2 regions of the Actinomyces sp. HMT 175 genome follow, and region 2 is predicted to be linked to the other one. Evidence: riboswitches for the same ligand, from Rfam matches in the RefSeq annotation. Region 2 holds a riboswitch; the other holds the start of a gene.
What was found. Region 2 has a riboswitch for FMN ahead of JJJ14_RS06485 (ABC transporter permease). Riboswitches for the same ligand answer to the same signal wherever they lie in the genome.
Positions count from the first base shown of each region.

Region 1: linked by a shared signal. The riboswitch ahead of ribD (bifunctional diaminohydroxyphosphoribosylaminopyrimidine deaminase/5-amino-6-(5-phosphoribosylamino)uracil reductase RibD) and the one ahead of JJJ14_RS06485 (ABC transporter permease) in region 2 are both predicted to bind FMN.

Region 1 is NZ_CP068012.1:1,211,414-1,215,820, reverse strand. Features, by position in the region: gene JJJ14_RS05240 (ATP-binding cassette domain-containing protein) at 1-319, shown strand, start outside; gene rpsT (30S ribosomal protein S20) at 462-722, shown strand; gene JJJ14_RS05230 (DUF1846 domain-containing protein) at 830-2,317, shown strand; FMN riboswitch at 2,449-2,578, shown strand; gene ribD (bifunctional diaminohydroxyphosphoribosylaminopyrimidine deaminase/5-amino-6-(5-phosphoribosylamino)uracil reductase RibD) at 2,665-3,753, shown strand; gene JJJ14_RS05220 (riboflavin synthase) at 3,753-4,407, shown strand, end outside; gene JJJ14_RS05215 (bifunctional 3,4-dihydroxy-2-butanone-4-phosphate synthase/GTP cyclohydrolase II) at 4,406-4,407, shown strand, end outside.
Region 2 is NZ_CP068012.1:1,507,142-1,511,548, forward strand. Features, by position in the region: gene JJJ14_RS06480 (ABC transporter substrate-binding protein) at 1-949, opposite strand, end outside; gene JJJ14_RS06485 (ABC transporter permease) at 1,015-1,860, opposite strand; FMN riboswitch at 2,144-2,294, opposite strand; gene putP (sodium/proline symporter PutP) at 2,436-3,929, opposite strand; gene acpS (holo-ACP synthase AcpS) at 4,195-4,407, opposite strand, start outside.

The sequences.
Region 1 (4,407 bases), 300 kb from region 2:
GCTCACCCCCCTGTCCCGAACCCGCACGGGCCTGCTCAGCGGCGGAGAGCGAATGCGGGTGGCCCTGGCACGCACACTGCTCATGGAGCGCCCCCGCCTGGTCATCCTCGACGAGCCCACCGCCGGTGCGGATGAGGAGCTGGCCACGGTGGTCATCGGCGCCATAGACGCGTGGGCTCGAACCTCTGCCGCGATCCTCGTGGTCACCCATGACCCAAGGCTTGTTGAGCGTGCGGAGAACCAGGTAGAGCTCAGCACAGGCGAGCAAGTTCACGTGCACAGCCTCCATGAGCACGAAGCCATTGAGAATTTGGACTGATAGAGTCACCCCTTGGACCTCTGGCCTGGCCGGCTGCGGGGTCCGGCGACCGGGTCAGCCAGGTGCCCCACCACCTCATGTCAACCCGTGGCGCGAACCCTCTCTCCGGCCATTGACCAATCAGACGCGAGAAAGTTTCACCGTGGCGAACATCAAGTCCCAGATCAAGCGCATCAAGACCAACGAGAAGGCCCGCCTGCGCAACAAGTCCGTCAAGTCCGAGCTCAAGACCTACGTGCGCCGCGTGCGCGAGGCCGTCGAGGCCGGTGACAAGGACGCCGCGCTCGAGCACCTCAAGGCCGCCTCCCGCAAGCTGGACAAGGCCGTCTCCAAGGGCGTCATCCACAAGAACCAGGCCGCCAACCGCAAGTCCAAGCTCGCCAAGCGCGTCGCCTCCCTCTGAGGCCACCGCAGCAGTGAGCATCTGAAGGGCGCCTCCCACCGGGGAGGCGCCCTCCCCTTTTTTCCATCACCTTCACCCGTTCATCAGACCGCTTCAAGGAGAGCCCATTGCGCATCGGATTCGACCGCGACAAGTACCTGCGGATGCAGTCCAGCCACATCGCGGAGCGCCGCGCCCAGTTCGGCGGCAAGCTCTATCTGGAGTTCGGCGGCAAGCTCATTGACGACATGCACGCCTCGCGCGTGCTGCCGGGCTTCACCCCGGACAACAAGATCGTCATGCTCGCCGAGCTGGCCGACGAGGTCGAGATCGTCATGGCGGTCAACGCCAAGCACCTCGCCCGCAACAAGGTCCGCGCGGACCTGGGCATCCCCTACGAGGACGACCTGCTGCGCCACATCGACGCCTTCCGCAGCTACGGCCTCTACGTGGGCAGCGTCGTCGTGACCCAGTGGACTGATGACAACCGCCAGGCCCAGGACTTCAAGCGCAAGCTCGAGGCGCTGGGCATCACGGTCTACCGTCACTTCCCCATCCCCGGCTACCCCGGTGACGTCGCCCGCATCGTCTCGGCGGAGGGCTACGGGCGCAACGAGTACATCGAGACCAGGCGGGACCTGGTGGTCGTCACCGCCCCCGGCCCGGGCAGCGGCAAGATGGCCACCTGCCTGTCCCAGATCTACCACGACCACCAGCGGGGCATCTCCTCGGGCTACGCGAAGTTCGAGACCTTCCCGATCTGGAACCTGCCTCTGGACCACCCGGTCAACATCGCCTACGAGGCCGCCACCGCCGACCTCGACGACGTCAACATGATCGACCCCTTCCACCTGGCTGCCCACGGCGTCCAGACCGTCAACTACAACCGCGACGTCGAGGTCTTCCCGGTCCTGAGCCGCCTGTTCGAGGAGATCCTGGGCTCCTCGCCCTACGCCTCCCCCACGGACATGGGCGTCAACATGGCCGGCAACTGCATCAGCGACGACGAGGTCTGCCGGCAGGCCGCCTGCCAGGAGATCATCCGCCGCTACTACCGGGCCCTGGTGACCGAGAAGCGCGAGGTCATCGCCCCCGTCCAGTCCCAGCGGATCGCGCTGCTCATGGCCAAGGTGGGGGTGAGCAAGGAGGACCGCCCCGTCGTGCCGCCCGCGCTGGAGGTGGCTGAGGCCACCGGCGAGCCGGCCTCGGCGATCGAGCTGCCCGACGGACGCATCGTGACGGGCAAGACCTCCGCCCTGCTGGGGTGCTCCTCGGCGATGCTGCTCAACGCCCTCAAGCTCCTGGCCGGGATCGATGATGACGTCAACCTGCTGGCCCCGGCCTCCATCGAACCCATCCAGAAGCTCAAGACCCAGAGGCTGGGAAGCCGCAACCCGCGCCTGCACACCGACGAGGTGCTCATCGCCCTGGCCGTGTCCGCCAACGGGGACGACAACGCCCGCAAGGCCCTCGACCAGCTCGAGACGCTGCGGGGCTGCGAGGTCCACACCTCCACGATCCTGGGCTCGGTGGACGAGGGCATCTTCCGCGCCCTGGGAGTCCAGGTCACCAACGAGCCCGTCTACGCCACCAAGTCCCTGTATCGCAAGAAGTGAGGCCCGGTGCGGGCCACCCTCCTGCGGTGCGCCCGCACCCGGACACCCTGCCGAGGTGTGGATGGTCACATAGGTGCGCAGAGGTGACTGAACGCACTCGCGCGCGGTACATTCTCCCCAACGAGATGAGCTCGTGTGCTCTGGGGTCGGTGAAAGTCCGAACCGGCGGTGACAGTCCGCGACCCGGTCGCATCCAGCGACCGGCTGACCAGGTGGAACTCCTGGACCGACGGTGAGAGTCCGGATGGGAAGCGCACACGGGACACACCATGCCTCGCCCGGTGCCGTGCACCCGGCGGTCGACCATGGCGGTGTCTCTCCCCAGCGCACCCGAGGGAGAGGACCGGATGACCTCGTTCACCACCGTGCAGACGGCCGCGATGCAGCGCGCCCTTCGGGCCGCGGCCTGCCCCGACGCCCCGCCCGGCCCCAACCCCCGGGTCGGCTGCGTCATTCTCTCCCCCGACGGCGACGTCCTCGCCGAGGGCCATCACCGTGGCGCCGGCAGCGCCCACGCCGAGGTCGACGCACTGGCGAACCTCGCTGCGACGGGCGCCTCCGCCCGAGGAGCGACCGTCCTGGTCACCCTCGAGCCGTGCAACCACCAGGGCCGCACCGGCCCGTGCGTCAAGGCGCTCCTCGACGCCGGCGTGGCCGAGGTCATCTACGCCCAGGACGACCCGACCGAGCAGGCCGGGGGCGGCGCGGCGGCGCTGGAGGCCGCCGGCGTGCGGGTACGGCGTGGGCTGTGCGCCCAGGAGGCAGCGCGTCTCAACCGCCCGTGGCTCCTGGCCGTGACCCGCGGGCGCCCCATGGTGACGTGGAAGCTCGCCGCCACCCTCGATGGCCGTATCGCCGCTGCTGACGGCACCAGCCAGTGGATCACCCCGGTGGCGGCCCGCCACGACGCCCACCGCCTGCGCCGCCAGTGCGACGCCATCATGGTGGGCACCGGCACCGCCCTCGCCGACGACCCCGCCCTCACCGTCCGCGATGAGGCGGGTCAGCCCGCGCCGGCCCACCTCCAGCCGTTGCGCGTCGTCGTCGGCTCCAGGAGCCTGCCTGCCACCTCCAGGGTGCTCGCCGACGACCACTACCTCCTCCTGCCCGACCACGACCCGCACGCCGTCCTGGCCGTCCTCGCAGAGCGCAAGATCCGCCATGTCCTGCTCGAAGGAGGCCCGACCCTCGCGACCGCCTTCCTGCGCGCCGGCCTCGTCGACCAGGTCGTCGCCTACACGGCCCCCGCGCTTCTGGGCGCGGGACCGGCCGCCCTCGCCGACTTCGGGGCGGCGACGATCGGCGATGCCCTGAGGCTGAGTCACCCCCGCGTCGAGGTCCTCGGCGCGGGTGACGAGCTCGCCGTCCGCTTCTGCGGTGATCTGGAGGCCAACGACGTTCCCACTGCCCACTTCCACACCGAGGAGAGTCACTGATGTTCACCGGAATCGTCGAGGAGCTCGGACGCGTCGTCCGGCTCGAGACCGTCGAGGACAGCGCCCGGCTGACGGTCGAGGCGCCCACCGTCACCCAGGACGTGAATCTGGGCGACTCCGTCAGCGTCAACGGGTGCTGCCTGACGGTCACCGCCGTGCACGGAAGCACCTTCACCGCCGACCTCATGGCCGAGACTCTCACGCGCACCACCCTGGGCTCCCAGGCGCCGGGAGACCCGGTCAACCTCGAGCGCGCCCTGCGCGCCAGTGACCGGCTCGGCGGGCACATCGTCCAGGGGCACGTCGATGCCACCGCCGAGGTCCTCGACCACCACCGCGGTGAGCACTGGGACCTCCTACGCATCGGCCTGCCGCAGGAGATCGCCCGTTACGTGGCCGTCAAGGGATCGGTCGCCCTCGACGGGGTGTCGCTAACGGTCGTCGACGTCGTCGACGCCCCCAGCACCCTCGACGTCGCCCCTGTGCCGGGTGCGGGGGCGTCGCTCAGCGTCGGGCTCATTCCCGAGACGCTGCGACGCACGACCCTGGGCACGAGGCGACCCGGAGAACGGGTCAACCTCGAAGTCGACGTCCTGGCCAAGTACGCCGAGCGTCTTCTGGGCGCCCGCCCGAGCCAGGAGGGGCAGCAGGCAT
Region 2 (4,407 bases):
TGGGTGTCTTCTTGTCGCCCAGGATCTTGTGGGAGGCGAGGAACTCGATCATCGGTGTGAAGTCGTCGACCCGCACTGAGCCGACGGCCGCCTTGCCCTCCCCGCTGACCAGCTTGCCCGTGGCCACGGCGACCTCGCGGGCGTTGGCGGCCTGAGTGGAGTCGACCAGGTCCTGCACGTACTCCTTGGTCGCCTCGACGGCGGCGTCGGGGTCCTTGACGAAAGCGGTCATGCCCTCCACTGAGGCCTTGACCGCCGCCTGAAGGTCCTCACGCCGGGAGTCCAGCAGCTTACGGGTCGTCACCAGGGAGACGCCGATGAGGGGGATCGACTCGGCCGGCTGGATCGTGCGCACCGCGGTGCCGGCCTGCTTGATCTGCACGGCGTCGTTGTTGGAGAAGCCGACGACGGCGTCAACCTTGCCGCCCACGAGCGCCGCCTGCTGGGTGTAGCCGATGTCCTGGATCGTCAGGTCGGACTCGCTCAGCGAGGCGGTGTCCATGGCCAGCTGGAGGGCGTACCAGGTCTCCCCCTTGCGTCCCGGTGTACCGACGGTCTTGCCCTTAAGGTCCGCAGGCGCCTTGATCGCAGAGCCCTCCGGGACAATGAGGCAGGCCGGGTAGGACTGGTAGTAGCCGCCGACGACAACGAGGTCGGACCCGTTGGAGGCGGCGACGACGGCCTCATCTGCTCCGGCGACGACGAGCTGCTCCTTCCCGCTCAGAAGAGCGTCGAAGAGTCCCTCCTGGGCCCCGTGATGACGCAGGTTCACCCCGGAGGCGTACTTGCTGTCCTTCTTGGCCATGTAGAAGGGGGCGAACTGGATGTTGGGCGTGTAGGTCAGGCCGATGGTCAGTGGGCTACTCGCCTGTGAGGAGCAGGCGGCGAGCACACCGGTTCCGCTCAGGACGAGACCACTGGCGAGCAGGTGGCGGCGCGAGAGGGGCATGAGTATTTCCTTTCCAGGGGGATCGGGGTGGGGCGATCGAGCCGGAGCGCGATGGTCGAGGAGGCTCAGCCGGTGCGCCGGCCGCGCAGGGCGTCCACGGTGCGGCTGCGCTGCTCGAGCTCGTGGAGCGCCCAGTGGATGGTGGTGGCCAGGATGCACAGGAGGGTGATGGTGGAGAACATGCCGGTGGTGTCCACCTTGTCGCGCTGGGTGGACAACAGCATTCCCAAACCGTCGCCACCCATAATCATCTCTCCGACGACCGCCCCGGTGATGGACAGGGTGAACCCTGTGCGCAGTCCGGTGTAGATCGCCGGAAGCGTCATGGGCAGCTCCATGTGCACGAGCATGCTCAGCCCGTGCGCGCCGTCGAGCCGGGCAGCATCGATGACGTCCGTGTCCAGGCCCCGCAGCCCCAGAAGCACGGTGATCGTGATGGGGAAGAACACCATGAAGGCGCACAGGATCACCACCGGCAGAGTGCCGTAGCCGATCCACAGGACGAGGAGCGGGGCCAGGGCGATACCGGGAACCGCCTGGCTCGCAGCGACATAGGGCAAGACGGCCCGGGAGAAGAACCGCCAATGGTGCAGTGCCCAGGCCAGTGGCAGCGCGAAGGCGGCGGCCAGCAGACAGCCCAGCAGCGCCTCCTTGAGCGTCACCCCTGCGTAGGAGGCCAGCCCCGCCTGGGTCAGGCCCAGCCACATCCGGTTGATGACGGCCAGCGGACTGGGAAGGAAAATGGCCGGAACAGCGCCTGAGGCCGCGGCGGCCTGCCACGCGACAAGCAGAGTAGCGCCGAGAAGGAACGCCGGCCACGGGCCGCGGCGGCCTGCTGAGCGGACACGAGGCACATGGTGAGCCGGAGCCGTGCGCGACGACTCTGAGGCGGACCCCGACGGCGAGGGCATCGGTGAGGTCGAGGACGTCAACGGCTCCTGGACATCGCAGGATGCCACGGTGGAGGAAGCTTGAGAGCGTGCGGCCTTGCCGATGGGGCTGGGGCTGTACACGACGGTGTCCTCCCGGGTCGTTCCGGGAACGGGCGCTCCCGGATGCACCGGGGTCCGCCTGTACACCGTCGGTCGGCGCACACACGTGCTGGGCGCTCGCTCGGTTCACCATCCAGTGAGCTCACCGTCGTCCGTGAGATCGGGACGTTGCCTCGAGCCGCGGGTCACCCCGCCGAGCGCCACGCGCATCCTCCCCTCCGGACTTTCACCGTCGGTGCCGGGATTCCACCGGCTCAGCCGCCGCACCCATGGCCGCCTCAGGCAGCTGTGGTGCGAGCGGGTCGCGGACTGTGACCGCCGGTTCGGACTTTCACCGACCCCGGAGCACGTTGCTGGCCGCAAGGATACAACGTTGATCGCCACACGGCCACTGCGGTTGTGGCGACCGTCGTTGTGGGCCACCACAGCCGCAGTCGTGGACCGCTCACGGCGCCATGATGATCCACAGCGCCGCGAGCAATGGTGTGGGCCGTCTATGCCCGTGAGGCCGCGACAGCGGCGTCGAACTCCTCGGAGATCTCCTTCGAGGGCTGACTCATCCGAGATACGGCCACGGCCACAGCCAGGTTGCCCACAAATCCGGGCACGATCTCGTAGAGGTCGAAGATGCCGCCCGGGCCACCGGAGACGTTCCCCCAGATCATGACGACGACGGCCCCGGTGATCATTCCGGCGAAGGCACCCATGGCGCTCAAGCGCTTCCAGTACAGGGACAGCAGGATGGTCGGTCCGAAGGAGGCGCCGAAGCCGGCCCAGGCGAAGGCCACGAGGTCGAGGATCGTCTTACTGGGGTTCCAGGCCATGACCGCCGCGACCAGGGCGATGGCGAAGACCGCCATGCGCGAGTAGAGCACCATGCGGTTGCCACTGATCTTCTCCTCTCGGGTGCGGGCGAAGGAGCCGTACAGGTCCTCGATGAGCGCTGAGGAGGTCACGAGCAGCTGAGAGGAGATCGTCGACATGATGGCGGCGAGGATGGCTGCCAGCATGAAACCGGCGACCAACGGGTGGAAGAGCAGCTTGCCCAGCGTGATGAAGACGGTCTCCGGGTCGGCCAGCTGCTTCTTGTCGTGCTGGTAGGTGGCCACGCCCACGATCGCGGTGCCGGCTGCACCGAGCACGGCGAAGAGCATCCAGCCGATTCCGATGGTGCCTCCGGCCACGGCCTCCCGGGGGCTGCGGATGGCCATGAACCGGACGATGATGTGCGGCTGACCGAAGTAGCCCAGGCCCCAGGCCAGTGCCGAGATGACGCCGAGCAGCGTCGTCGTCGGCCCCCAGATGACCCAGTAGTGAGGGTCGACCTCGGCGATGGCCTTGGTCAGGTTGGACAGTCCCCCGAGCCGAATGACACCTGCGACGGGCACCATGACCAGGGCGGTCACCATCATGACTCCCTGCACGAAGTCGGTGTAGGACACGGCCAGGAACCCGCCGATCAGCGTGTAGACCACGGTGATGGCGGCGACGATGACCATGCCGAGGCGATAGTCCATTCCGAAGGAGGACTCGAAGAAACGGCCGCCGGCGACCATGCCGGAGGAGACGTAGAAGGTGAAGTAGACCAGAATGATGAGGCCACTGGACCAGCGCAGCAACCGATGCGTGTCGTGGAGTCGGTTGTCCAGGAAGCTGGGGACGGTGATCGAGTTGTTGGCGACCTCGGTGTAGGCGCGCAGACGCGGGGCCACCAGCAGCCAGTTGGCCAGGGCTCCGACCGTCAGTCCGACGGCGATCCATCCCTCGACCAGTCCACTGACGTACAGGGTTCCCGGCAGTCCCATCAGCAGCCACCCCGACATGTCCGAGGCTCCCGCCGACAGTGCCGCCACCCAGGGATTGAGGTCGCGGTCGGCGAGCATGTAGTCGTCGAAGTTATCCGTTCGCAGATAGGCCCAGCCCCCGATGGCGAGCATGGCCACGAAGTAGACGATCATCGCGATGGCTTGATAGGTAGTGGCAGTCATCTATATGTCCTCACGTCAGTCAGAGGGGAGACATACCGCTGCAGCCGTTGGAGAAGGGACTCCTGGAGTCTCGTGAGTGATCCGTATCGGCGTGCGCGGCATATCGCGGCTCGTCGTTGATGTTCCTGATGGCGCGACCATGAGCGATGGACAAGTACTACGGATGATGTGCAAATCCGTACGTGACATGACATGACGGGCAGCAGTGACCGCTCACTGGATCATGGTCAAGGTTTCCTCACCGGTCCTTCTGTGTGGGCACGACTCAACGCACGTGAAGGACGATGGCCGCGGCGTAGTCACCGTCATGGCTCATGGAAACCGGCCAACACCCTGGGGTTGATACCTCCTCTCCGAGGCTGCGCTCAACAGCGTGGGCAACGGTGCCGCTCAGGCGCAAAGAAGGCCGGCCCCACCGATCGGTGACAACCTCGATCTCACGCCAGTCGACGTCCTCGGCCAGGATAACCGGAGAGGT